2 regions of the Bradyrhizobium genomosp. III genome follow, and region 1 is predicted to be linked to the other one. Evidence: predicted binding sites of a transcription regulator. Region 1 holds the regulator's gene; the other holds the start of a gene.
The links. The regulator HrcA, encoded in region 1, represses chaperone genes, less so after heat shock. The targets are predictions, from matches to a motif close to GTTAGCACTCNCNNNNNGNGAGTGCTAAC.
Positions count from the first base shown of each region.

Region 2: the regulator HrcA is predicted to act here: its motif matches at 7,554-7,582, upstream of IC66_RS0109925 (co-chaperone GroES).

Region 1 covers NZ_AJQF01000216.1:2,764-20,561, forward strand. Annotated here, with positions in the region: gene IC66_RS0118715 (DUF2244 domain-containing protein) at 1-3, shown strand, start outside; gene IC66_RS0118720 (methylated-DNA--[protein]-cysteine S-methyltransferase) at 58-954, shown strand; gene IC66_RS0118725 (2,3-bisphosphoglycerate-dependent phosphoglycerate mutase) at 1,107-1,730, opposite strand; gene dapB (4-hydroxy-tetrahydrodipicolinate reductase) at 1,814-2,629, opposite strand; gene IC66_RS0118735 (DUF1330 domain-containing protein) at 2,855-3,166, opposite strand; gene pyrF (orotidine-5'-phosphate decarboxylase) at 3,247-3,954, opposite strand; gene IC66_RS0118745 (NADPH-dependent FMN reductase) at 3,961-4,539, opposite strand; gene IC66_RS0118750 (class I SAM-dependent methyltransferase) at 4,597-5,196, opposite strand; gene dnaJ (molecular chaperone DnaJ) at 5,285-6,412, opposite strand; gene dnaK (molecular chaperone DnaK) at 6,658-8,559, opposite strand; gene IC66_RS0118765 (hypothetical protein) at 8,953-9,894, shown strand; gene pncA (bifunctional nicotinamidase/pyrazinamidase) at 10,200-10,925, shown strand; gene grpE (nucleotide exchange factor GrpE) at 11,042-11,659, opposite strand; gene hrcA (heat-inducible transcriptional repressor HrcA) at 11,756-12,844, opposite strand; gene rph (ribonuclease PH) at 13,026-13,739, shown strand; gene rdgB (RdgB/HAM1 family non-canonical purine NTP pyrophosphatase) at 13,751-14,386, shown strand; gene hemW (radical SAM family heme chaperone HemW) at 14,373-15,527, shown strand; gene IC66_RS0118800 (penicillin-binding protein activator) at 15,647-16,879, opposite strand; partial or broken gene rsmI (16S rRNA (cytidine(1402)-2'-O)-methyltransferase) at 17,219-17,798, shown strand, end outside.
Region 2 covers NZ_AJQF01000102.1:1,055-11,093, reverse strand. Annotated here, with positions in the region: partial or broken gene IC66_RS0109950 (ABC transporter ATP-binding protein/permease) at 1-1,252, opposite strand, end outside; gene IC66_RS0109945 (L-lactate permease) at 1,568-3,232, shown strand; gene IC66_RS0109940 (META domain-containing protein) at 3,392-3,790, shown strand; gene IC66_RS0109935 (hypothetical protein) at 3,977-5,185, opposite strand; partial or broken gene groL (chaperonin GroEL) at 5,385-7,016, opposite strand; gene IC66_RS0109925 (co-chaperone GroES) at 7,164-7,460, opposite strand; gene IC66_RS0109920 (hypothetical protein) at 7,778-8,299, shown strand; gene IC66_RS0109915 (protein phosphatase CheZ) at 8,507-9,292, opposite strand; gene IC66_RS0109910 (L,D-transpeptidase) at 9,608-10,039, shown strand, end outside.

The DNA of each region.
Region 1 (17,798 bases):
TGAGCGCAGTCAGAAATCGGGTGGTTTCCCACCCGTCCCTCTCCTACATTTCCAGTCATGATGACACTCGCCATACATGACCAGCGCCTGGCCAGGCCGGGCACCCAGAACGCCGCGCTGCGCGACTATGATTCGGTGCGCCGGGCGATCGCCTTCATCTCGGAGAACTGGCGCGCGCAGCCGACCATCGAGGCGATGGCGGATGCGGCCGGGGTCACGCCGGATGAGCTGCACCATCTGTTCCGCCGCTGGGCCTCGATCACACCGAAGGCTTTCATGCAGGCGCTGACGCTCGATCACGCCAAGGGTCTGCTGCGGGACTCCGCGAGCATCCTCGACGCCGCGCTCGACTCCGGGCTGTCAGGCCCGGGACGGCTGCACGATCTCTTCGTGACCCATGAAGCGATGTCGCCGGGCGAATGGAAGAACGGCGGCGCCGGCCTGACCTTGCGTTACGGCTTTCACCCCTCGCCGTTCGGCACCGCGATCGTGATCGCGACCGACCGCGGCCTGTCAGGACTTGCCTTCGCCGATCACGGCGAGGAGGAGGTTGCGCTCGCTGACATGACCCGGCGCTGGCCGAACGCGACCTATTTCGAAGATCACGAAGGCACCGCGCCGCTGGCGCAGCGCATCTTCGATCCAAAACTGTGGCGGCCGGACCAGCCGCTGCGCGTGGTTATGATCGGCACCGATTTCGAGGTGCGGGTGTGGGAGACGCTGCTGAAAATCCCGATGGGCCGCGCGGTGTCCTATTCCGACATCGCCTGTAACATCAACAGCCCGAAGGCCTCGCGCGCCGTCGGCGCCGCGGTCGGCAAGAACCCGGTCTCGTTCGTCGTGCCCTGCCACCGCGCGCTCGGCAAGAGCGGCACGCTGACGGGCTATCACTGGGGCATCACCCGCAAGCAGGCGATGCTGGGCTGGGAAGCCGGGCAATTGGGGGTGCAGTAGGCACAACAAGCACGCTGCCGTAGGGTGGGCAAAGGCGCAACGCGCCGTGCCCACGATCTCTCTGAAACGGCCGACAGAACGTGGGCACGCTTCCGCCTTCGCTCTTCGAGCTACGGTGGACAAGTCGCTTTGCCCACCCTACGAGACCGTCGCTAACCCGCCAGATCGAGCTTCGAGGCCACCGTCGAATCCGCATTGAGCTGGTAGATGATCGGCACACCCGTCGCCAGCTCGCGCTTCAAGATGCCTTCGGGCGAGAGCTTTTCCAGCACCATGATCAGCGCGCGCAGCGAATTGCCATGGGCGGCGACCAGCGTGCGCTTGCCGTTGAGCACGCCGGGCAGGATCTCCTGCACGTAGTACGGCAATGCACGTGCGAGGGTGTCCTTCAGGCTTTCGCCGCCGGGCGGCGGCACGTCGTAGGAGCGGCGCCAGATCAGCACCTGGTCCTCACCCCATTTCTTGCGCGCGTCGTCCTTGTTGAGGCCGGAGAGATCGCCGTAATCGCGCTCGTTCAGCGCGAGGTTCTTCGTCGTCGGCAGGCCCTCCTGGCCGAGCTCGCCGAGAATGAGGTCGAGCGTGTGCTGCGCGCGGGTGAGCACCGAAGTGTAGGCGACGTCGAACACGAGGCCCTGCGCCTTCAACTTGCGGCCGGCTTCCGTGGCTTCCTTGACGCCGAGCTCGGTGAGGTCAGGGTCCTTCCAACCCGTGAACAGGTTCTTCAGATTCCATTCGCTCTGGCCGTGGCGCACGAGCACGAGAAGACGTTCGCTCATTGACTGCTTTCCGTTCGGGTTATTTGTTTGAGCATGATCTTGTCGGAAAACCGCTCCACACTTTTCCGGATCATGCTCGTCGATCAGATATCGGCGAGGCCGAGCACGTCGGCCATGGAGTAGTGGCCCGGCTTCTTGCCATGCGCCCACAGCGCCGCCTTCAGCGCGCCATGGGCGAACAGCATGCGATCCTCGGCCTGGTGCGACAGCGTCAGGCGCTCGAACGGGCCGAGGAAGGTGACGCTGTGATCGCCGGCGACGGTGCCGCCGCGCAACGAGGCGAAACCGATATTGCCCGGCCTGCGCGCGCCGGTGATGCCGTCACGGCCACGCTCGGAATGGTCATCGAGGGTGACGCCGCGGCCGCTGGCTGCGGCCTGCCCCAGCATCAGCGCGGTGCCGGATGGCGCATCGACCTTCATCCGGTGATGGGTCTCGACGATCTCGATATCAAAACTCTGGTCGAGCGCCTTGGCGACGCGCTTGACCACGGCGGCCAGCAGATTGACGCCGAGGCTCATATTGCCTGATTGCACCACGACGGCGCGGTTGGTGACGCTCTTGATCACGGCATTGTCGGAGCCCGACAATCCGGTCGTGCCGACGACATGCACGATCCCGCGCTGTGCCGCGATCGCGACATTTGCGATGGTCGCCGCCGGAACGGTGAAGTCGAGGATGCCGTCGGCCTCCTTCGACATCGCCCAGAGGTCAGCGGAGAGCTTGATGTCGTTGGCCGGCAGTCCTGCGAGCACACCGGCATCCTTGCCGAGCAGCTCCGAGCCGGGGGCCTCGAGCGCGCCGGCCAGCACCGCGCCTTTGCTCTCGGCAATCGCCCGCACCAGCGCGCGGCCCATCCGGCCACCGGCTCCAGCAACAATCAGGCGCATGTCGGACATGGTGTGATCCTCTCATGGCCGTTGTAGCGGGGGGACGCAGTTCCGGCAACCGAGGGGGGAGCAGACGGGCGACCCTCTCTAAAGCGTCATGGCCGGGCTTGTCCCGGCCATCCGCGCCTTGCCACGCGCAGGAAGAACGTGGATGCCCGGGACAAGCCCGGGCATGACGACCCCTCGTGAACGTTCAAATGCGACGGCCGCGCAGGGGAAGACCAGCAGCACGCCTCAGCCGTCAGACGGCTGCGGGCCGTCATAGCCCTCGATGATGATGAGGTCGGCGACCGAGTGCGGCTGGCGCACCTTGATGTTGGCCTGGTATTCCGGCGAATTGTAGCAGGCGATCGCGGTCTCGTAGTCCGGGAATTCGATCACGACGTTGCGGGTGCGGCTGGCGCCTTCGACGGTGGTGAACTTTCCGGCGCGGACGACGAAGCGACCACCCCACTTCTTGAAGATCGGGCCGTTGGCGACGGCGTAGGGCTTGTAGCCCTCGTCACTGCTCACATCGACGCGCCCGATCCAGTAGCCTTTTGCCATTGTTCTTCTCCCTGTTGTTGCTGATCTTCATTCGAGCATGATCTGATCGGAAAACCGCTTCACACTTTTCCGGATCGTGCTCAGAGCGCCTGCGCGATCTCGGCCTGGATGGCTTCCGCGATCGCCTTCGGATCGGCGGCTTCGACGACCGGCCGTCCGACGACGAGATAATCGGCGCCGGCGGCGATCGCGCGGCCCGGCGTCATGATGCGCTTCTGGTCGCCGGTCGCCGAACCGACCGGCCGGATGCCGGGGGTGACGAGATGCATCTGGTGGCCGACGATCTTGCGCAAGGCCCCGACTTCCTCCGGCGACGACACCAGTCCGTCGATGCCAAGCACCTGCGCCTGCTGCGCGCGGGCCTCGACCAGCTCGGAGACGCCGAGCCGATAGCCGGCCGCGTGCAGATCGTCCTCGTTGTAGGATGTCAATACCGTGACGGCGAGGATCTTCAGGCTGGAATTGCCGCGGCCTTCGACTGCGCCCTTCATGGTCTGCGGATAGGCGTGCACGGTGAGGAAGGTGGCGCCGAGCCTGGTGATGCTTTCGACGCCTTGCATCACGGTGTTGCCGATGTCGTGCAGCTTGAGATCGAGAAAGACCTTCTTGCCCTTGTCGGCGAGCTTGCCGACCAGCGGCAATCCGCCGGCATAAGCGAGCCGATAACCGATCTTGTAGAAGCTGACGCTGTCGCCGAGACGATTGATCGTCGCCTCCGCGGCATCGACGCTGGGCAGATCGAGCGCGACGATCAGGCGGTCCTTGGGGGCGATCTCGGCTGGCGTCATGTCACCTCACATCATGCGTTGGGAAAAGTCGATCAACTGCGCCACCAACTCCTTCAACGCGGCGATATCGCCCTCGTTCTTGAGCCTGTCCATATCGTCATAGGCCTGGTCGGCAAAGGCGAGCGTGAGCTGGCTGGCAATCACATTGGCGTGGCAGGAGGTCAGGATCAGCCGCAGCGCCTGCAGCGCACGGGCCGCGCCGAGCCGGCTCTGCGAGGCGCCGGCGAGCGCGAAGGCGCGGTTGCGGAACACATCGCCGCGCGCCTCGTGCAGATCGTGCACGCGGCTGACCCAGTCGATTGCGTTCTTGAGCAGCGGCGGCACCGAGGCATTGTATTCGGGCGAGACGATCAGCACGCCATGATGCGCGCCGATCATACGCTTGAGGTTGATCGCGTGCTTCGGCAGGCCGGACTTGGCCTGGAGATCGCCATCATAGATCGGCAGCGGAAAATCGGCGAGCGAGATGCGGGTGACGTCCACGCCGGCCCGGGCAAACTCATAGGCGGCGACCGCCGCCAGCTTCGCATTGTGCGAGCCGGTGCGCAGCGAGCCGGGAATGATCAGGATCTTGGGAGCTGACATCCAATCCAATGCGTTCGGCGAAACGAGCCCGCCGCGCAAAGAACCGAGCCGGCGGAATTAGTGCTTGCGATACACCCAGACGCGGGCGGGCGGAAGGTTCATCCAGATCCGTTCCGAAGCCTCTGTGGACACGCCGGGCAGCGATTTCGGGATCGGCGGCACCACCGCATAGGTGAACTGGACGAAGGGCGCGCCGGGCGCGAGCGCCGTGAAGGCGTCGCGGATCAGCCGCAGCCGCGTCAGCATCGGTTTTGTCACCAGCGGCAGGCCGGAGACGACCGCGGAGGCCGGCGCGCTCAGGACGTTCCAGAGCGTGTCACGCAGGCGATAGGCATCGCCCTGCACCACCTTGGCCTGCGGATAGCGGTCGCGCAGCAGGGCGCAGAAGCCGGGATTGTATTCGACGAGGACGAGACGCTTCTGGTCGACGCCGCGCTCGATCAGGGCCGAGGTGATGGCGCCGGTGCCGGGTCCGAGTTCGACCACAGGCGCGTCCGAATCGACATCGACGTAATGGGCCATGGTCCGGGCCAAGAGCTTGCCCGACGGCATCACCGCGCCCATGTGGAGGGGCTTTTCGATCCATGATCTGAGGAAGCGCACCTCGTCGTCGAGACGAGGCTTCTTCAACGCACGCGCGGACGATGGCAATGGCATGTCAGGACCGGACGGGACCGCGGGACCGCGGCGTGTCAGAAAATGGTCATAAAGACGTATAGGCCGAAGGCGGTATGGTCAAGCCGGGTCAACTCGCCCGATTACCGAAGAAATCCTTGACCTTGGCGAAGAAGCCCTCGGATTCCGGCTGGGTGTTGCCGGAGGACAGCTTTTCGAACTCGGCCAGCAATTCCTGCTGCTTCTTGGTGAGGTTCTGCGGGGTCTCGACCACGACCTGAACATACATGTCGCCCATCTGGCGCGACCGCAGCACCGGCATGCCTTTTGATGCAATGCGGAACCGGCGGTTCGACTGGGTCCCGGCCGGCACCTTCACCTTGGCCTTGCCCTTCTCGATGGTCGGCACCTCGAATTCGCCGCCGAGCGCGGCCGTCACCATCGAGATCGGCACACGGCAATGCAGATCGGCGCCGTCGCGCTGGAAGAACTGGTGCTGGGCCAGCGACAGGAAGATGTAGAGGTCGCCGGGCGGACCGCCGCGAACCCCTGCCTCGCCCTCGCCGGCGAGCCTGATCCTTGTGCCGTCCTCGACGCCCGGGGGAATGTTGACCGAAAGATTCCGCTCGCGGGTGACGCGGCCCTGGCCCGAGCACGACGGGCAGGCATCCTCGATCATCTGGCCGCGGCCCTGGCAGCCCGGACAGGTCCGCTCCAGCGTGAAGAAGCCCTGCGACTGCCGCACGCGGCCGGCGCCGCCGCAGCTCGAACAGGTCTTCGGCTTGGTTCCGGCCTTGGCGCCGATGCCCGAGCAGGCCTCGCAGGTGACCGAGACCGGAATCTCGATCTGCGCGGTCTTGCCGCCGAAGGCTTCCTCGAGCGTGATTTCCATGTTGTAGCGCAGGTCGGCGCCGCGCTCGCGGCCGCCGCGGCCGCGCTGCCCGGCCATGCCGAACAAATCTTCGAAAATATCGGAGAAGGAAGAGGCAAAGCCCGCACCGAAGCCGGCGCCGCCGCCGCCCTGCTCGAAGGCGGCATGGCCGTAGCGGTCATAGGCCGCGCGCTTGTCCTTGTCCTTGAGGACCTCGTAGGCCTCGTTGATTTCCTTGAACTTGACTTCGCTGGTGTCGTCCCCGGGATTGCGGTCCGGGTGGAACTTCATCGCCAGCTTGCGGAACGACGATTTCAGAACGGATTCGTCGGCATCGCGTTCGACTTCGAGAGTTTCGTAATAGCAGCGCTTGGTGGACGTGGACATGTGGGACTCGGTCTATCCAATCGCGATTCAAGTCGGAGCGAAACGACGTCGCCACACGACGATATAGGCAGCCTTCTGCCCGGCGGCAGAGGGTCGCTTGGCGGCGTTCAGCATAACGGCTGGGAATTGATCGATCGTAACGGGCGACCCGCCCGTCCGTCCCGACACGGCGGCCTCCCCCGCGAAGGAGGAGGCCGGTAGAGCGTGTGGGGTCCAAGCCGTCCGCATCATGACCCTCTTGGGGTTCAGGCGGACTTCTTGTTGTTCTTGTCGTCGTCGACTTCGGTGAATTCCGCGTCGACGACGTCGTCCTTGGCCGCGTCCTTCTTGGCGTCGGCCTCGGCCTGCTGCTTGTACATGGCCTCGCCGAGCTTCATCGAAGCCTGGGCCAGCGTCTGGGTCTTGGCCTTGATCGCCTCGGCATCGTCGCCCTTCAGCGCTTCCTTGAGGTCGCCGACGGCATCCTCGATGGCGCGGCGCTCGGTCTCGCCGACCTTCGAACCGTGCTCGGCCAAAGCCTTCTCGGTCGAATGCACCAGACCATCCGCCTCGTTCTTGGCGGTCACGGCCTCGCGGCGCTTCTTGTCCGCCTCGGCATTGGCCTCGGCGTCCTTGACCATCTTCTCGATGTCGGCTTCCGACAGGCCGCCGGAGGCCTGGATGCGGATCTGCTGCTCCTTGCCGGTGGCCTTGTCCTTGGCCGAGACGTTGACGATACCGTTGGCGTCGATGTCGAAGGTCACCTCGATCTGCGGCATGCCGCGCGGAGCCGGCGGAATGCCCATCAGGTCGAACTGGCCGAGCATCTTGTTGTCGGCCGCCATTTCACGCTCGCCCTGGAAGACGCGGATGGTGACCGCGTTCTGGCTGTCCTCGGCGGTCGAGAACACCTGGCTCTTCTTGGTCGGGATCGTGGTGTTGCGGTCGATGATGCGGGTGAACACGCCGCCCAGCGTCTCGATGCCCAGCGACAGCGGGGTGACGTCGAGCAGCAGCACGTCCTTGACGTCGCCCTGGAGCACGCCGGCCTGGATCGCAGCGCCGATCGCCACGACTTCGTCCGGGTTGACGCCCTTGTGCGGCTCCTTGCCGAACAGCTGCTTCACGACTTCCTGGACCTTCGGCATGCGCGACATGCCGCCGACCAGAACCACTTCGCCGATCTCACCGGCGGTGACGCCGGCGTCCTTCAGCGCCTTTCGGCAGGGCTCGACGGTCTTCTGGACGAGGTCGTCGACCAGCGCCTCGAACTTGGCGCGGGTGAGCTTCATCGTCAGATGCTTCGGGCCGGTCTGGTCCGCGGTGATGAAGGGCAGGTTGATCTCGGTCTGCGTCGTCGAGGACAGCTCGATCTTGGCCTTTTCAGCGGCTTCCTTCAGGCGCTGCAACGCGAGCTTGTCGTTGCGCAGGTTGATGCCCTGCTCCTTCTGGAATTCGTCGGCGAGATAGCCGACCAGGCGCATGTCGAAGTCTTCGCCGCCGAGGAAGGTGTCGCCGTTGGTCGACTTCACCTCGAACACGCCGTCGCCGATCTCGAGGATCGAGATATCGAACGTGCCGCCGCCGAGATCGTACACCGCGATCGTGCCGGTCTTGGTCTTGTCGAGGCCATAGGCGAGCGCGGCCGCGGTCGGCTCGTTGATGATGCGCAGCACTTCGAGGCCCGCGATCTTGCCGGCGTCCTTGGTCGCCTGGCGCTGGGCGTCGTTGAAGTAGGCGGGAACGGTGATGACGGCCTGATCGACCTTCTGGCCGAGATGGGCTTCCGCGGTCTCCTTCATCTTCTGCAAGATGAACGCCGAGACCTGCGAGGGCGAGTAGGTCTGGCCGTCGGCCTCGACCCAGGCGTCGCCGTTGGAAGCCTTCACGATCTTGTAGGGGACGAGCTTCTTGTCCTTCTCGACCATCGGGTCGTCGTAGCGGCGGCCGATGAGGCGCTTCACTGCGAAGAAGGTGCGCTCGGGATTGGTGACGGCCTGGCGCTTGGCCGGCTGGCCGACGAGGCGCTCACCGTCGTCCGTCACGGCGACGATCGAAGGCGTCGTGCGCATGCCTTCGGAATTCTCGATGACTTTGGCGTTCTTGCCATCCATCACGGCGACGCACGAATTCGTGGTGCCGAGGTCGATCCCAATGACCTTTCCCATGGTCCTGATATCCTTGTTTTTGCGGCAGGTTGGCTGGGCCCAGAAGGCACCCGACCGAAACCCCCTAAGATCAAACATCCGCGATATTGCGATGATTGAGGCTCATATAGGAGGGGGGGAGGGGCCCGCAAGGACCGAAGCTACGTTTCTGCCGTGAAAACATTGGGTTTTGGACGATGATATCCGGGCTTCACCGCCCTTGCGGGTGAGGAATTATTAACAGGTTCAGGCTTCAGCAAGCCCCCGCTACCGCAAGCCCGCCCACCCTGTTGCCGCAAGCCCAAACCCGGTAAAAGGCGGACCGGCCGGGCAGCCGCCACAGCTGCTTCGCGCGACAATGCGGCCCGGTGGCCGACCATCGAACGGCCTCAATGTGAACCAATCAGAGTGCCCATGAAGCTGATCCGCCCCCTCGCCGCGCTCGCCCTTCTGATCGCCTCCGCGTTTCCGGCCTTCGCCGCCGACGCCGTGTTTCCACCCGGCTTGCGCCTCGGCATGGTGCCGCTGGTCGGTCTCAGCACGGCAAAAACGTTTCCGGGATTCGAGAGCGAGGATGGCAGCGTCAAGGTGTTGATCACCGAGCTGCCGCCGGCAGCCTATGGCGAGGTCGTGAGCGCCTTCAATTCCAATCCGGCCGGCGCTGGCGGCGTCAAGCAGGACAAGATCGAGACGCCCGCGGGCCTCGCTTATTTCACCACCGAAAGCGGCAAGGCCGGCGACACCCCGGTGAAGCGCTATTCGATGATCGTGCCGGGCGCCGGCTTCTCCGGCTACGTCGCGGTGCAGGTCCCGGAGAATGCGACCAAGATCTACACGGATGAGGCGGTGCGGCAGATGTTTGCGACCGCCACTACCCGCAAGCAGGTCTCGGCCGAGGAGCAGATCGCGCTGATGCCGTTCAGGATCACCGATCTCGCCGAATTCAAGGACATCCGCACTCTGGCGCCGGGCTCGAGCATCATCCTGGCGGACGGCGACGAGAGCACCGGTTACGAGTCGAAGCCGTTCATGATCCTCGGCCTGATCGGCGCCACGCCGCAGCAGGCCGACGACCGCGCCCGCTTCGCCCAGGAGGCGGCGCTGCAGATTCCCGGCGTGCGCGAATCGCGCGTCACCATGTCCGAGCCGATCCGCATCAACGGCCAGCAAGGCTTCGAGACCCGGATCGACGGCATCAGCGGCAAGGACAAGGTCCCGGTGACCGTGGTGCAGTGGATCCGCTTCTCGAGCGGAGGCGCCTCGCTGCGCATCATCGCCAGCGCCCCGCGCGACCAGTGGCTGGCCGCCTTCACCCGCTTCCGCGCCGTGCGCGACGGCATCCAGCCGAAGGGTTAGGCCAGAGGCGTGCCAACACACTCGGTGTCGTCCCGGCCTAGCGCGCAATTGCGCGCGGGGGGCCGGGACCCATACCGCGTGATCTCGCGATTGCGGTCGGTCGCAGTACCCACGAAGAGTCTTCGCCAAACTTCTCCCTGGGGGTATGGGTCCCGGATCTGCGCTGCGCTTGTCCGGGACGACAGCGGTGTTGAGGCTGCACGCCCAACCCCTCATCAAACCCGGCCGCATTTTCGGGCTTCTGTTCGTACACGAACGGAACTAGGCTTCGTCTCCGTTGAGTTCATCCGAAGGGGAGGCGAACGATGCTGGATCGGCGACAAGTCTTGGCAATGCTTGGGACGACGGCGCTTGCAACGCTGGCTCCAACCGCACTCCTTGCAGCGGCATCGATCAAGCCGGACGATGCCTCCGCGCTGCTCGTGATCGACGTGCAGAACTGCTTCCTGCCCGGCGGCAGCCTCGCGGTGAAAGAGGGCGAGCAGGTGGTGCCCGTCATCAACAAGATCTCGAGAGCATTTGCGAATGTGGTGATGACGCAGGACTGGCACACGCCGGGCCACATCTCGTTTGCGTCGGTGCATTCCGGCAAGAAGCCGTTCGAGACCGTCGACCTTCCCTATGGCAAGCAGGTGCTGTGGCCCGACCATTGCGTGCAGGGCACCGATGGCGCTTCGCTGTCGAAGGACCTTGCGATCCCGCACGCCGAGCTCATCATCCGCAAGGGCTTTCACAAGGACGTCGACAGCTATTCGGCCTTCCTCGAAGCCGACGGCAAGACCTCGACGGGACTTGCCGGCTATCTGAGGGGACGCAAGATCAAGCGCGTCTTCGTCGCAGGGCTCGCGACGGATTTCTGCGTCGCCTGGACCGCGCTCGACGCGCGCAAGGCTGGCTTCGAGGTCTATGTGGTGGAAGACGCCTGCCGCGGCATCGACACGCAGGGCTCGCTGGCAAAAGCCTGGGCCGATATGGCCAAGGCCGGCGTGAAGCGGATTCAGTCTGCGGATATCGCGAGCGCGCAGGGCTAGATGACTGTCATTCCGGGGCGATGCGAAGCATCGAACTATGGTGCGCCATTGCGCACCTGAGAATCCCGAGATTCCGGGTTCGGCTCTTCGAGCCGCCCGGAATGACGCAAAAAAAATCAGTTCGCCGCGCCGCTCGACTCGTTGTTGTTCGCCGCGGCCGCGGGCTTCGCGCCGCCCTTGGCGACACCGACCAAGGCCGGGCGCAGCACGCGCTCGCCGATGGTGTAGCCGGCCTGCATGATCTGCACCACGGTGCCCGACGGCACCGACGCATCGGGCACTTCGTACATCGCCTGGTGGAAGTTCGGGTCGAACTTCTGGCCCTGCGGATCGAGCTTCTTCACGCCGTGCTTTTCCAGCGCGTTGAGCAGCGAGCGCTCGGTAAGCTCGACGCCTTCGATCAGCGAGATCAGGCCGGGATCGGCCGTGGCGCGGGCCTCGGCCGGAACGGCATCGAGCGCGCGCTGAAGATTATCGGCGATGTCGAGCACGTCGCGGGCAAAGCCGGTGATGCCGTAGAGGCGGGCGTCGGCGACCTCCTTGGTGGTACGCTTGCGCAGATTCTCCATCTCGGCCAGCGTCCGCAGCATGCGGTCACGCGCCTCGGCGGCTTCCTTCTGCAACTGCTCGACCGAGCCGGGCTCGGGATCGTCGGGCATGATGTAGGGTTTTGACACCACGGGCTCGCCGGTCGCGGCAGTCGTGTCTTCGGGTTGCCGGTCTTGCTCGGTCATCGGCTCTAATCTCGAACTCGTTTCCAGGGATTGTTGGCCCGGATATCGTGCCTAGAGCGCCGAAAATCAAGCGCCCGTGATCGGCGGAAACGCCGATCAGCCTCCCAAAAGACGGCTGACGATGCGGGCCGCGTAGTCCACGGTCGGGATCACGCGGGCATAATTCAGCCGGGTTGGCCCGATCACGCCCAAAACACCGACAATATGGCCGGCGGCATCCCGATAGGGCGAGATGATCGTAGAGGAGCCGGACAAGGAAAACAGTTTGTTCTCGGAACCGATGAAGATACGCACGCCCTCAGCGGTCTCGGCACGCCCCAGCAGGTCGATCACGCCGCGCTTGGTCTCGAGATCGTCGAACAGCAGGCGCACCCGTTCCAGATCCTCCAGCGCATGCAGGTCTTCGAGCAGATTGGCGTGGCCGCGGACGATGAGCTGGCGATCCTCGTTCTCGCCGCCGGACCAGCTGGCGATGCCGGCGGAAATCACCTTCTGTGCGAGCTGATCGAGCTCGGCGCGGGCCTCTCCAAGTGCCGTCTCGAGCTCGAGCCGCGCCTCGGCCAGGGTGCGGCCGCGGATGCGCGCATTGAGGAAATTGCCGGCCTCGGTGATCGCCGAGGAGGGAACTCCGGGGGGCAGCGACAGCACGCGGTTTTCGACCTGGCCGTCCTCGCCGACCAGGATCACCAGCGCCTTTTCCGGTTCCAGACGGACGAATTCGATGTGTTTCAGCCGCGCATTGGATTTCGGCGTCAGCACCACCGCGGCGGCGCGGGTCAGGCCCGACAGCCGCGTCAGCGCCTGGTCCAGCGCCGCCTCGACCGATTGCGCCTGGCCGACGGTGGCAAGCTGGCTCTGGATCGACTGCCGCTCGGCCTCGTTGAGGTCGCCGACCTGCATCAGGGCATCGACGAAGAACCGCAGGCCGAGTTCCGTCGGCAGCCGACCGGCGGAGGTGTGCGGGGCGTAGATCAGGCCGAGCTGTTCCAGATCGGCCATGACGTTGCGGACCGAGGCCGGCGACAGCGGCATGGCGATGAGGCGCGAGATATTGCGCGAGCCCACGGGCTCACCGGTCGCGAGGTAACTTTCGACAATTTGACGAAAGATGTCGCGAGAACGCTCGTTGAGCTGGGCGAGGCCTGCGCGCGGCGCGATCAGATGGATCGGATCGTGATGGGCCACAGACGGTAACTCCTCTCAGATGCTCATAATTTGTCCATCCAGGAGGGTTCTGACAAGCGTCGCGTTTGCAGGGTGGAGAACCGGGGGTGAAAAAGCCTTGTCCTTTCCCCTTGCCGCATACCCTCACCCCACCTACAAGCACCGCGAATAGCCCTAACCTGCGAGTTTTGGAGGATTTCCCATGCGGCCAAGCCGCCGTGCGCCCGACGAATTGCGCCCCGTGACGCTGGAGCGCGGCGTGGTCAAATATGCGGAAGGCTCCTGCCTGGTGAAATTCGGCGACACCCATGTGCTGGTCACCGCCACGCTGGAAGATCGCCTGCCGCCGTGGCTGAAGGGCCAGGGCCGCGGCTGGGTCACCGCCGAATATGGCATGCTGCCGCGCGCGACCTCCGAACGCACCCGCCGCGAGGCCTCCGCCGGCAAGCAAAGTGGCCGCACCGTCGAGATCCAGCGCCTGATCGGCCGCTCGCTTCGCACCATCGTCGATCTCGAAGCGCTCGGTGAGCGCCAGATCACGGTCGATTGCGACGTGCTCCAGGCCGACGGCGGCACGCGCACGGCCTCGATCACCGGCGCCTGGGTCGCGCTCGCCGATTGCATCAACTGGATGAAGGCGCGCAACATGATCAAGGCCAATGTGATGCGCGACAACGTCGCTGCGATCTCCTGCGGCATCTACAACGGCACGCCCGTGCTCGATCTCGACTATGCCGAGGATTCGGAAGCCCAGACCGACGCCAATTTCGTCATGACCGGCGACGGCCGCATCATCGAGGTGCAGGGCACCGCGGAACGCGAGCCGTTCACGCAGGACGAGTTCCTGAAGCTGATCGCCCTGGCGCAAAAGGGCATCGCGCGTCTCGTGGACTTGCAGAAACTGGCTGTCGCGTAGTCAATAAGCCCATGCACCGCCGAATCACCGGAAAGCTGGTCATCGCCACCCATAATCCCGGCAAGCTCGCCGAGATGAAGGAGCTGCTCGCGCCGTACGGCATCGAGGCGGTGTCGGCCGGAGAGCTCGGCCTCGGCGAGCCCGACGAGACCGGCAACGATTTCCGCAGCAATGCCGCGATCAAGGCGATCGCGGCAGCGCGGACGACCAAGCTTCCCGCCTTTGCCGACGATTCCGGCATCGTGGTCGACGCACTCGACGGCGCGCCGGGCATTTTCTCCGCGCGCTGGGCTGGACCTTCCAAGGATTTCGCCGCGGCGATGGCGCAGATCGAGCGCCTGTTGCAGGAGCGCGGCGCCACCACGCCGGACAAGCGCAAAGCGCATTTCGTCTCCGCGCTCTGCGTCGCCTGGCCCGACGATCATCTCGAAGAGGTCGAGGCGCGCGTCGACGGCACGCTGGTCTGGCCGCCGCGCGGCACCGCCGGCTTCGGCTACGACCCGATGTTCCTGCCGGACGGCCACAGCCGCACCTTCGGCGAGATGGACAGCATCGAGAAGCACGGCCTGCCGCCGCTCGGCCTTGGCCTGTCGCATCGCGCCCGCGCCTTCGTGAAACTGGCGGAGATCTGCCTTGAGCCGCGCTAAGGAAGCCTTCGGCGTCTACGTGCACTGGCCGTTCTGCCTGTCGAAATGCCCGTATTGCGACTTCAACAGCCATGTCCGCCACGCTGCGATCGACGAGGCGCGCTTCGCCTCCGCCTTCGCGCGCGAGATCGCAGCCACCGCCGAGCGCTCGCCCGGCCGTGAGGTCACCTCGATCTTTCTCGGCGGCGGCACACCGTCGTTGATGCAGCCCGCAACGGTCGGCGCGGTGCTCGATGCGATCGGCAAGCACTGGACCGTCGCCGGCGATGTCGAGGTGACGCTGGAGGCGAATCCGACCAGCGTCGAAGCCACGCGCTTTGCCGGCTATCGCACCGCCGGCGTCAACCGCGTCTCGCTCGGCGTGCAGGCGCTCGACGATGCCTCGCTGAAAGCGCTGGGCCGCCTGCACAGCGCGCGCGAGGCGCTCGATGCCGTCGCCATAGCGCGCCGCTCGTTCGATCGCTATTCGTTCGATCTGATCTACGCCCGTCCCGACCAGACGCCGGCGATGTGGGCCGATGAGCTGCGTCTCGCCATCGACGAAGCGGCCGAGCATCTGTCGCTCTATCAATTGACGATCGAGGAAGGCACGCCGTTCTTCGGCCTGCACCAGGCCGGCAAATTGAAGACGCCGGACGAAGCGGTGGCGCGCGCGCTTTACGACGTCACGCAGGAGACCTGCGACAAGCTCGGGCTGCCCGCCTACGAGATCTCCAATCACGCACGGCGCGGCGCCGAGTGCCGGCACAATCTGGTCTATTGGCGCGGCGAGGAATATGCCGGCATCGGCCCCGGCGCGCATGGCCGGCTCGACATCGACGGCGTCAGGCACGCCACCGCCACCGAGAAGCGTCCCGAGGCCTGGCTGATGCGGGTCGAGACCAATGGCCATGGTGTCGTCACCGACGATCTGCTCAACAGCGAAGAGCGCGCCGACGAATTTTTGCTGATGGGACTGCGCCTCGCCGAAGGCATCGACCCCGAGCGCTACAAAGCCCTCTCCGGCCGCCCGCTCGATCCCAAGCGCATCGCGCTGCTGCGCGAGGAAGGCGCGATCACGGTGGATGCGACGGGCCGCTTGCGCGTGACGAGCAGCGGTTTTCCGGTGCTGGATGCAGTGGTCGCGGATCTCGCGGCATAACGCGCTGCCGTAGGGTGGGCAAAGCGAAGCGTGCCCACGAATTCCATGCGATTAGCTGAGAGATGGTGGGCACGGCGCGAAGCGCGCCTTTGCCCACCCTACGGCACTGTCGTCCCGAACTACGCCCCAAAACTCTTCGGCGAGCCCGCGACGGCAACGCCGCCACCCTGGGTCACCTTCATCACCGCAAGCCCGCGCTCGTTGGTGCCGTCCGCACGGAAACGAAACAGGCCGTCGATGCCGGCAAAGCCGGACGGATTGGTCAGTACGTCGGACGAGAAGCGCGTGGTGCCTTGCGTGCGCGCCAGCGCGGCGACGAGGGCGACCGCGTCATAGGCCAGCGTTGCCGTGCGAATCGGTTCGGCGCCGTATTTGGTGCGGTAGCGGCCGGAGAAGGCGCGGAAGCCGGCCGGGTCGGGCGCGGCATAGAGGCCGCCTTGCAAGCTCGCATTCGCATAAACCCGCGGATTGTCCCACAGGCCGGTGCCGAGCAACTGGATGTTGCGTAAGTTCGCGCCCGCCGCGGTCATCGCATCTGCGACCGTCACCACGGCATCGCCGTCATCGGCAATGAACAACGCATCCGCGCTGCCGAGTTGCTGCGCCACGGTGCGCGCCGGCGTGGCGCGATCGGCGCCGTATTTTTCGAACGAGACGATGCGCCCGCCGCGGCGCGGCACGGCCGCTTTCACCGCGGCCTCGACGACATTGCCATAGGCATTGTCGGGCACCAGCACGGCGACGGAGCGCTTTCCGATGCTGGCGGAATATTCGACGATGCGGTTGACGTCGGACTCCGGCAGGAAGGAGAGCAAATAGACGCCGCGGCCGGCGATGCTGGAATCGGTCGAGAACGCCATCACGGAAATGCCGCGCGTGCGCGCGACTTGCGCCACCGCCGGCACCGATTGCGCGAACAGCGGTCCCAAAATGATCTCGGCGCCTTCGTCGACGGCCTGCTGCGCGGCGCCCTGCGCGCCTTGCGGGCTGCCATTGTCATCCTTGATCAGCAGCTGGATGTTCGGGTTCTGGAACTCGGCCAGCGCCATCTCGGCGGCGTTGCGCATGGATTGCGCGGCCAAGCCGGCATTACCGGCGGCCGAGAGCGGCAGAATCACGGCGACCTTCACGCCGCCGGTGCCGGCGGTCGTCGCCTGTTGCGGGGGACCTGCGGGCTGAGCCGGCGGCGTCGAGTTCGAGAAGGGGTTGGAAAACTGGCTCAGGCTCTGCTGCACGCCGGCGCAGGCCGACAGCAGTGGCGTGCCGAGCAACAGGCCGAGCGCGCTCCGGCGGGTCGCCCCTGACATCAGGGACCCCGGAACGGGAGATTTTGGATAACGCGGGCCCACCATTTCAGCTTCTCTTCTGACCCGTCGGCGCCGGCGGGTCACGACATTCTTTCCACGACACAAGCCACGGATTCAGGCATATTGTCGGCAAATAGTTAACCGAAACAAAAGGATAATAGCCGCTTAACGCGGCCGCCTTGCTGTCCCGGCAGCTATTTGCCCTCGCTCATTCAGCATCAAGGCGGCGTTTCGGTCGCGAATATGGCGCGAGAGCCCTCACGCCCTCTCGGCGTGATCCTGGATCGATCACATTCCCGTCCGTTCCTCGCCCCTCACCTCGGCGCGATCTTTTTCGGCGAACCGGTTCCCAGCCCTGCGGATCGTGCCTAAGTTGACTTCATTATGCGCGCAAAGCCGGTCCCGATAAATACGCCTGAAGCTCAAGACGCCGCCTCGCGCGGTTTCTGCATCGATGCCCATCGGCTTGCGGCGCCGAAGGCGGCACCGGGCCTCCATCTGGTCGCAACCCCCATCGGCAATCTCGGCGACATCACGCTGCGGGCGCTCCAGACCCTCGCCGGCGTCGATGTCATCGCCTGCGAGGACACCCGCATCACCCGGCGCCTGACCGAGCGCTACGCCATCGCCGCGCAGCTCAAGCAATATCACGAGCACAATGCGGAAGCCGCGCGCCCGAAAATCCTGGAGGCGCTGGGGCAGGGCGGCTCGATTGCGCTGGTCTCCGACGCCGGCACGCCGCTGATCTCCGATCCCGGCTTCAAGCTGGTGCGCGAGGTCTGCGCCGCCGGCCATGCGGTGTATGCCCTGCCCGGCCCGTCCTCGGTGCTGGCGGCGCTGTCGGTGGCGGCACTGCCAACCGACCGCTTCTTCTTCGAAGGCTTTTTGCCGGCGAAATCCGCCGCGCGAAAGGCGCGCTTGACCGAGCTCGCACGCATCGATGCGACGCTGGTGATGTTCGAAT
Region 2 (10,039 bases), on a different contig from region 1:
CGCCGGCAATGGCCCGGAACAGTGTCGACTTGCCGGAGCCCGACGGGCCGGTCACCAGCACCCGCTCCGAGGGCTGGATCGTGAAGGCATCGGCTGCGACCAGAGGCGCGCCGTTCGGCAGTTTGACGAGCAATTGCTCGAGCGCGATTGCCTTGCCGTTCGATGGTGCGATGTCAATGGTCGGTTCGAGCGCCGCGCCGTGGGCGGCGGAGCTGACCGACATCTCGAAGCCATCGAGGCGGGCGATCACCGCGCGCCACTCTGCGAGCGAGCGATAGGCGGTGACGAAGAACGACAGCGCATCCTGCACGCTGCCGAACGCCGAGCCGGTCTGCATCATGTCGCCGAGCTGGATGCGCTTGGCGAAGTAGGCAGGCGCCACCACCACATAGGGAAAGAGCGTCGCCGCCTGACCGTAGCTTGCCGTGAAGGCGGTCAGGCGCTTGGTCCGTCCCATGATCTCGTACCAATTGCCGATGACGAAGCCGAAGCGCCGCAGGAGATGCCCTCGCTCCGCGTTCTCGCCTTTCAGAAGGGCGATCTGCTCAGAATTTTCGCGCACGCGGATCAGGTTGAAGCGGAAGTCGGCCTCAAAGCGCTGCTGCTCGAAATTGAGATTGATGAGCGGGGCGCCGATCCAATGGGTCAGCGCGGTACCGACGATCGCGTAGGCCAGTGCGCACCAGACCAGAAAACCGGGCACGAGGATATCGGTGCCGTAAATGTACAAGGGTGCCTTGTAGGACAGGCCCCAGAGGATGACGACGAACGAGGCGAGCGTCACGATCGACGACAAAAGGCCTAGGCCGATGGTCAGCGTTTGCTCGACGAAATTCTTGACGTCCTCGGTGATACGCTGGTCCGGATTGTCGGCGGCATCGCCCCTGAGCTGCATGCGGTAATGGGTGGCGCCCTCGAGCCATTCGCCGAGATAGTGTTGCGTCAGCCATTGCCGCCAGCGGATCTGGAGCCACTGGTTCAGGTAGAGCTTGTAGACGGCCAAAGCGACGAAGGTGAAGGCAAGCCCAAGGAAGATCCAGACCTCCTTGACGAATTCGGGCAGATCGTAGGCCTGCAGGGCGCTGTAGAACCGGTTCTGCCACTGATTGAGCAGCACGTTGATCGCGACCAGCACCAGCTCCATCGCGACGACGACGGCGAGCAGGCCGCGGCCGGCCCACTTGTCCTCCGACCGGAAATAGGGGACGGCGATTCGCCAGACGATCGCGAGCGTGGCGCTGAGGTTCTTCACAGAGCAGAATCTCCTAGGGGGATGTGCACAACGGCCCGGAGCCAGAGGCTTGAGGCAATGGCGGAAATGGGCGCGCTTAGACTAAAGTCGCAAGTGCTGCAATTTGCGTTGGCTTGTCGCAGCTTGCAACCCTAGCATGGGGCTCGACGGCGCGGGGTGGGGTGCTCTGGGATTTCGCGAGCTTGTGAGCGGGACGGGAACCGCCGCATTCGCGAGGAATTCGCGTCCAGCTCGGGGGTTATCGCTTCCAGCGTCAAGCAGGATCGGCTCTCCACGCGGGCCGTCTGCCGCAAACATGCGTGGGGGAGGAAGACCATGTGGAATCAAGTCTATGATCCGCTGCACAGTCCGGTGCTGTCGACGATTGCGGCGGCGGTGCCCGTCGTCACGCTGCTGGTCCTGATCGCGAGCGGTCGCGTCCAGGCGCATATCGCGGCGGTCATCGCCGTGATCGTGGCCAATTTGATCACGATCTTCGTCTTCACCATGCCGGCGAACATGTCGATCCGTGCCTCGGTGCTGGGCATCGTGACCGGCTTTTTCCCGATCGGCTGGATCGTGCTCAATGTCATCTTCCTCTACCAGGTGACGGTGAGCACGGGACGCTTCGAATTGCTCAAGCGCGCCATCGGCGGCGTCACCGAGGACCGGCGGCTGCAATTGCTGCTGATCGCCTTCTCTTTCGGCGCGTTCTTCGAGGGCGCCTCGGGCTTCGGCACGCCGGTCGCCATCACCGGCGCCGTGCTGATCGGCCTCGGCTTCTCGCCGCTCGCGGCGTCCGGCCTGTCGCTGATCGCCAACACCGCGCCGGTCGCCTATGGCGCGCTGGGCACGCCGATCCAGGGCCTTGCCTCGGTCACCGGGCTCGATCCCTACATCCTCGGCGCGATGGTCGGCCGGCAATTGCCGGTCTTCTCGCTGATCGTGCCGTTCTGGGTGGTGTGGGCGTTCGCGGGCTGGAAGGGCATGAAGGATGTCTGGCCGGCGATCCTGGTCACCGGCGTGTCGTTCGCGATTCCGCAATTCGTGATCTCGAACTTCATCAACCCCTGGATCGTCGACATCGGCGCGTCGCTGATCTCGATGGGCGCGCTGATCCTGTTCCTCAAAGTCTGGCAGCCCAGGCAGCTCTGGCTGTCGCCGGCGCTGCGCGGCCGCGATGAATCGGCAGCCACCATGGCGGCGGCCAAACCGCTCGACAAGACGCCGCTGACGCAGAGCGAACTGTTCGGCGCGCTGCTGCCGTGGATCATCGTCTGCATCGTGATGCTGATCTGGGGTAATGGGGCGTTCAAGGCCTGGGCGAATTCGATCTTCGTCTGGAACTATCCCGTGCCCGAGCTGCACCAGATGATCAACAAGATGCCGCCGGTCGCGCCAGGGCCGACGAAAGAGAGCGCCGTGTTCGGCTTCACCTACCTGTCCTTCACCGGCACGGGCATGCTGATCGCGGCGATCATCTCCGGTGTCCTGATGGGCGTCGGTCCCGGCAAGCTCGTGACCGAGTACGGCCGTACCATCCGGCTCTGTGCGATCTCGCTGATTACGATCTCGGCGATGCTGGCGATCGGCACCTTGACGCGGCTCTCCGGCGTCGACGCGACGCTCGGCCTCGCCTTCGCCGCAACCGGCGTACTCTATCCCTTCTTCGGCACGCTGCTCGGCTGGTTGGGCGTGGCGCTGACGGGATCGGACACCGCCTCCAACGTGCTGTTCGGCAACCTGCAGAAGATCACCTCCGAGCAGCTCGGCCTGTCGCCGGTCCTGATGGCCGCGGCGAACTCGTCCGGCGGCGTGATGGGCAAGATGATCGACGCGCAGTCGATCGTGGTCGCCTCCACTGCCACCAACTGGTACGGGCACGAGGGCACGATCCTGCGCTTCGTGTTCTGGCACTCGATCGTGCTGGCCTGTCTCGTCGGCGTGCTCGTGACGTTGCAGGCCTATGTCTGGCCGTTCACGGCAATGGTCCTGAAGTAGCAGGCCAACTCCGGCTCGAACGCAAATCCCCGCGAGGTTCCGCCCCGCGGGGATTTTTGCGCCCAATCAAATCTCATCGCGCTCCAGGTTGAGCGAACCTTCTCATTGGCGCCGCCGTCTTATAGAAGGTGCGGCAAATCAGGTCGGACGAGAGGTCTCATGGTTTCGCTCAAGCGATTGGTGTGTGCTGCGGTTGCAATGCTCGCGACGTCCATTGTCGCGCGTGCCGAGGACGGTTTCCCGTTCGGCACCGAGATGACGCTGGAAGCGCTGCCGCAAGCAGGCTCGAAGCGAATTCCGAACATCGAGATCGGCGACCATGGCGAGGTCGTGCTCGAGCTCTGGTGCAAGGGCGGCAAGGGCCAGTTCTCGGTCGCCGGCAACACCGTGATCTTCGTCCCCGGTCAGATCCAGGATCGCTCCTGCCCGCCGGCAAGGGCGCAGGCCGACGACGATCTGGTCGCAGCACTGAGCAGCGTCGAGACCTGGAAGCGTCAGGGCGACGTGCTGACGCTGATCGGCCCCAAGCCGCTGCGCTTCAGGACGACGGGGAATTAGCTCCGCTCTCGTGTCCCGGACAAGGCGCGTCGCGCAAGCGATGCGCCGCAGAGCCGGGACCCAGATTTTCTATCGGCAAATTCGTGTGTGGCCTCTGGGCCCCGGCTCGTAGCGCTTCGCGCCATAGCGCGTCGAAGACGCGCGTAAACGCGCTTGTGTCGTCCGGGGCACGATAGTTCAGCGCGCCTACTTCCACACCGACTTATCGGCATCCCAGCGCTGGCCCTTGAGCTCCTTGGCAAGCGCCTCGACCGAACCGTTGTCGTCGGGCTGCTCGCCTTCCTCGTCGACCGACGTGTCGTCGGAGAGATTGAGCTTGGCGCCGCTGCTCTCGTCGGCGGTCGTCGTCGCGGGGCTGCCGATCCACAGCATGAGCTTGTCGGTCGCGCCCGGCTTGTCGGGCGAGACGAGCCCTGCGACCTCGATCGTGTCGGTGAGATCGAGCGCGGGGAAATCCGGGTTCGGCCGCTTGAAGACCAGCTTGAGCTTGCCCGTGGCGGGGTTGAAGCTTTGCGAGACCGGCTTTGCCGCGAGCGTCCGGCTCAAAACGTTCGAGACGGCGGCCGCGAGCTTGTCCTTGCTGATCTTGTCGCCCTCGCGCCAGTCGGCTGCGGCGAAGCGGATGGTGCGGTCCATCTCGGTCATGCCCGCGGTCCAGCCCGCGGCGGTGACGCCCGGCGTCGCCTTGAATTTCGCCAGCAGCGCGCCGGCGCGCTCGGGATCGACCGACATGTTGATGGTCTGCTCGCCTGCGCGCAGCGCATCGCAGCCGACCGTGAGGCTCGCCAGCGTCACCTCGACCGCCTGGCCCTTCAGGCTCTTCAGGAAGTCGGTTGCAGCGTCGAGCTTGACCTTGACCGCGATCGCCTCCGGCGAGACGTCGGTGAAATCCTTCGGCTGCGGCGTGATGCCGTCGTCGGAGGTCTGGTTGTCCTGAAATTCCTTCTCGCTGAGATCGGAATTGTCGGGCGAGGTCACCTCGGTCACGACCTGGCCAATGCTGATCTGGCCGCGGAATTCGAAGGTGTCGCCGCTCTGCTTGCGCAGCAGCTTGACGCTGACGGGCGCCTTCTCGCTGATGCTCTGCGCGGTGCCGGTCAGGGTCTGGCCCGCGACCTGGAGATTGACGACGAAGCGGTCCTTGCGGTCGGAATTCTTTGCGACGGGATAGCAGACGTCGAGCACGGCCGCCGTCACCGTCCTGCCCTGGCGCGTCTCCTTCAGGATCACGTCGGCATTGCCGTCCATCAGCCCGTCGATCGAGGTGAAATAGCGTGTCTCGGGGCCACCGGGCGTCGTGGCCTTCGGCGACAGCTTCATCTGGGCGGATGCGGAATGCGGAGAAGCTGCAAGCAGAGCCAAAAGGGCTGTCGAACAAACCAGAAGCGCACGCATCGATGAAATCCTCGCGCAACGGGCATGATCCGGAAAGTGTGAAGCGGTTTTCCGAGAGGATCATGCCCAAACAATTCGAATCGGCGCGTCACCGTAGTGGGTTTTGGCCGTCGGTTGAATCGGAAAGCGGAGGGGCAGGGTCGGCAAAAAAGAAGGCCGCCCGGAGGCGGCCTTCGCAACATTGTAACGGAACGGAGGCTTAGAAGCCGCCCATGCCGCCGCCGCCGGGCATCGCGGGCGAGGCTTCCTTCTTCGGCGTTTCGGCGACCATGGCCTCGGTGGTGACCAGCAGGCCGGCCACGGAGGAGGCGTCCTGGAGCGCGGTGCGCACCACCTTGGCGGGATCGATGATGCCCTTCTCGATCATGTCGACATAGTCCTCGGTCTGGGCGTCGAAGCCGAAGGTCTCGGACTTGTTCTCCAGGATCTTGCCGACCACGATCGAGCCTTCCACGCCGGCGTTTTCCGAGATCTGGCGGATCGGAGCCTCGAGCGCCTTCAGCACGATGTTGATGCCGGCCTGGACGTCGGCATTGGCGTTGGTGAGACGGCCGACCGCCTTCTTGGCGCGCAGCAGCGTGACGCCGCCGCCGGGGACGATGCCTTCCTGCACCGCGGCGCGGGTGGCGTTGAGAGCGTCCTCGACGCGGTCCTTCTTCTCCTTGACCTCGATCTCGGTGGCGCCGCCGACGCGGATCACCGCGACGCCGCCGGCCAGCTTGGCGAGACGCTCCTGGAGCTTCTCACGGGCGTAGTCCGAGGTGGTCTCCTCGATCTGCGCCTTGATCTGGCCGACACGGGCCTCGATGTCCGGCTTCTTGCCGGCACCCTTGACGATCGTGGTGTTCTCCTTGTCGATCACGACCTTGCCGGCGCGGCCGAGCATCTTCACAGTGACGTTCTCGAGCTTCATGCCGAGGTCTTCGGAAATGAGCTGGCCACCGGTGAGGATGGCGAGGTCCTCGAGCATGGCCTTGCGGCGATCGCCGAAGCCCGGCGCCTTGACGGCGGCGACCTTGAGGCCGCCGCGGAGGCGGTTGACGACCAGGGTGGCCAGCGCCTCGCCCTCGACGTCTTCGGCGATGATGACGAGCGGCTTGCCCGACTGCACCACGGCTTCCAGCACCGGAAGCATGGCCTGGAGGCCCGAAAGCTTCTTCTCGTGCAGGAGGATGTAGGCATCCTCGAGCTCGGCGGTCATCTTCTCGGGGTTGGTGACGAAGTAGGGGCTGAGATAGCCGCGGTCGAACTTCATGCCCTCGACGATGTCGACTTCGGTGTCGAGCGACTTGTTCTCTTCGACGGTGATGACGCCTTCGTTGCCGACCTTCTGCATCGCCTGGGCGATCATCTTGCCGATGGCGGCATCGCCGTTGGCCGAGATGGTGCCGACCTGGGCGACCTCGGAGGAGGCGGCGACGGGCTTGGCCCGCTTCTCGATGTCCTTGATGACGGAAGCGACCGCGATGTCGATGCCGCGCTTGAGGTCCATGGGGTTCATGCCGGCGGCAACCGCCTTGGCGCCTTCGCGCACGATGGCCTGGGCCAGCACGGTGGCGGTGGTGGTGCCGTCGCCGGCGAGGTCGTTGGTCTTGGAGGCGACCTCACGCACCATCTGGGCGCCCATGTTCTCGAACTTGTCCTCGAGCTCGATCTACTTGGCGACGGTGACGCCGTCCTTGGTGATGCGGGGTGCGCCGAAGCTCTTCTCGATGACGACGTTGCGGCCCTTCGGGCCGAGCGTCACCTTGACGGCGTTGGCGAGAACGTCGACGCCGCGCAACATGCGATCGCGCGCGTCTCCGGAAAACTTGACGTCTTTGGCAGCCATTTTAGCAATCCCTCGTGTTTGGTGATGTGTCTGCCGCTCGCCCGTCGCATCAATTCCGGGATTCGTGGACCGAACCCGGCGGAATGATGGATGCCCGGACCGCCTGGATCCGGGCATGACATTCAGCGGCTGTTCAGGCGGATGGCCTTAGGCCAGTACGCCCATAATGTCCGACTCCTTCATGATCAGGAGCTCTTCGTTGTCGATCTTGACCTCGGTGCCCGACCATTTGCCGAACAGCACGCGGTCGCCGACCTTGAGGTCGATCGGGGTCAGCTTGCCGGTCTCGTCACGGCCGCCGGGGCCGACGGCGACGACCTCGCCCTGGGAGGGCTTTTCCTTGGCGCTGTCCGGAATGATGATGCCGCCCTTGGTCTTTTCCTCGGCGTCGATACGTTTGACCACGACACGGTCATGCAGCGGACGAAATTTGGATTTAGCCATGACGTTTCCCTTTGGAGGCTCGCTTCGGAAGTAGTGGAAGTGGGTGGGGCGGCGCTTCCGTCCATCCCCCTATCCCGAGGATCGAACGGCGTGCTTAGCAATCGGGCTTTCCGAGTGCTAATAGTGGGCCCGGAAATATGGCTTGGCCGCGATCCTGTCAAGCAAAGGTGGTTAAGCGATTGGTGAGGCGGATATAGGATGGTGGCACTGGAAACTTGTTCGGGGCGCCGACGTATTAAAGGACGTCATTGCTCCGGCAGCGGTTTTGCGCTTGGCTGCAGGAGGGGTGCGGCCATGGTCTTGTTCGGGGGAATGCCATGATCAGTTCAGCTCACGCGCGCACGGTTGCCAATCTGGCCGCCGCCTCTTGTCTGGCGCTGCTGCTGGGCGCCTGCGGCGGCGGCATGAGCCTGCCGTCCTTCTCGTCGTCCTCGCCGCCGCCCGAAGCCGAGCCGGGCGTCGCGCCCGAAATGCCTGCGACCATTCGCGGCGACGAGATCGTCGGCCGCTGGGGCCTCGCCTCGTTCCAGAACCCGGCCGACCGCGCCCGCACCGAGGCCGCCGCCCGGGCCCAGTGCAAGAACCCTTATGTGATCACCGCCGGCTCCTCCGGCGGCGTGATCATGCATCTGGCCGACCAGGCAACGCCCCAGGAGCTGCGGCTGAAGGGCTCGCCGAGCGGCAAGAACTACATCGGACCGGCGGGTCCGACTCCCGGCGAGCAGGACCGCGAAATCATCTCCTTCGACGGCCGCGTCCTGATCACCCGCTTCATCGACAAGGACGCCGCCACCCGCTACGGCAACATGGTCTACGTCCGCTGCGCGCCGCGGGCGTGATGTTCGTCTTCCGTCATTCCGGGGCGCGCGAAGCGCGAACTATGGTGCGCACTCGCGCACCTGAGAATCTCGATGTGGTGAGCTTCCTGCCTTAAATCTCCGGATTCCGGGTCCGGCTCTGTCGAGCCGCCCCGGAATGACGGGCTGGGCCAAAATCAAAAACGCCGGCTCTCGCCGGCGTTTTGTTTTTCGCTATGCCGCGTCCGCTCAGTCGAACAGCGCGTCGATGTCGTCCTGCGAGGCGTGGCCGACGTCGCCGGCGAGCTTGGGGCCGTTGAGAAGCTTGTCGTCCTCGCTGCGATTGTCGACCTGCGGCACGACGTGGGACTTGATCGCGTCGACGCCGCCCCAGATCTCCATCATCGCATTGATGTGCTGTTCGATGAACTTCATCGTGCCCATCACCTTGCTGATGCGCTGGCCGGTCAGGTCCTGGAAGTTGCAGGCCTCGAAGATCGAGATGACGCGTTCCTGGATGTCGTCGGCGAGCCGCTTCTGCTGGTCGATCGAGTCCACCTTGGACATTGCGCTGGCGGCCTGGTCGATCGACTCCGCGGCCTCGAGGATCTGCTGGGTCGCCTGCTCGGTGCCGCCGACCACCGCGCCGAGCTCGCCATTGACCTTGGCCATTTCGCCGCCGTCAAAGCTCTTGCCGTGCAGTGTCGCGATTTCGCGCTTGGTGCGGTCGATGGCGTCATGGATGAGGTCGAGCTCGACCTTCAGCTTTTCGCACTGCTCGATCTGGGCCCGATAGGTCTCGAGCATGGTCCGAGCCTCGGAGAGCTCGTGGGCGGTGGAGGCGTCGATCGCCGCCATGGCTGCGCTGCCGGACAAGGGCAAGGGCGCGGTGCCTTTCGCCATCTGTGCACGGATCGCACGTAGCTCGGCCATGATCTCGCTATGCATCGGGATTGCCTCTTCAGTTACGTCCAAAATCGGCATCTCGCCACCAGCGATATCCTCGACGCGAAAACGTTTGCGGTGAACAGCCATCTGGATACTCCCCCCACCTCACTCACGCGTCTTTGTAGGCAGAAGCGATTTAACACGAAGTTCACGGCAGGAACTGTTGTGCGGCTGCGCGCGACGGCGCGCAAAGAAGCGATTAACCATGGGCGCGCGGCGTTCATCGAAAATAAACGCTGATCGCCAAATTGCCCCGCTGCTGACGACGTGGTGAATCCAAACGCCGCTTCTGTTTACCAAACAAAACGGCTTTTGCTTTTTATTGACCACGTCGGGGGCGCGGACCAGCCATCAGCTCTCCACGGCGCATGTGATCTAGACGAAACAGTACAGAGTACGTCGATGTTCAAGAAAATGTCTGTCGCGCTGCTCGGCAGCGCTTGCACCTTCATTGCCGGCGCAAACAGTGCCAGCGCCTTCGACAATTCGGTGCCGAACGATCCGCCCGCGGTGCTCTACCAGCCGCAGGTGCCGCCGGCGCCGGTGCGCGTCGCCTCCAATGCGAACATGGGCGGCGGCTTCATCGAGTTCCTGTTCGGCGACGGTCCCGGCCGCGGTCCGGCCTACGCGCCGCAGCAGCCGGTCTATCAACAGCAGCCCGGCTATTACGACCAGCGCCGCCTGCCGCCGATGGGCGAGCCGCAGATGCAGGGTGGATATCAGCAAGGCGCGGTTCAGCAGGAGACGGCCGACCCGCGGCAGCGTCAGTTCGATCCAAGGTTCGAGAAGCAATCTGTTGACTATAGCGGCAAGGAAAGTCCCGGCACCATCGTG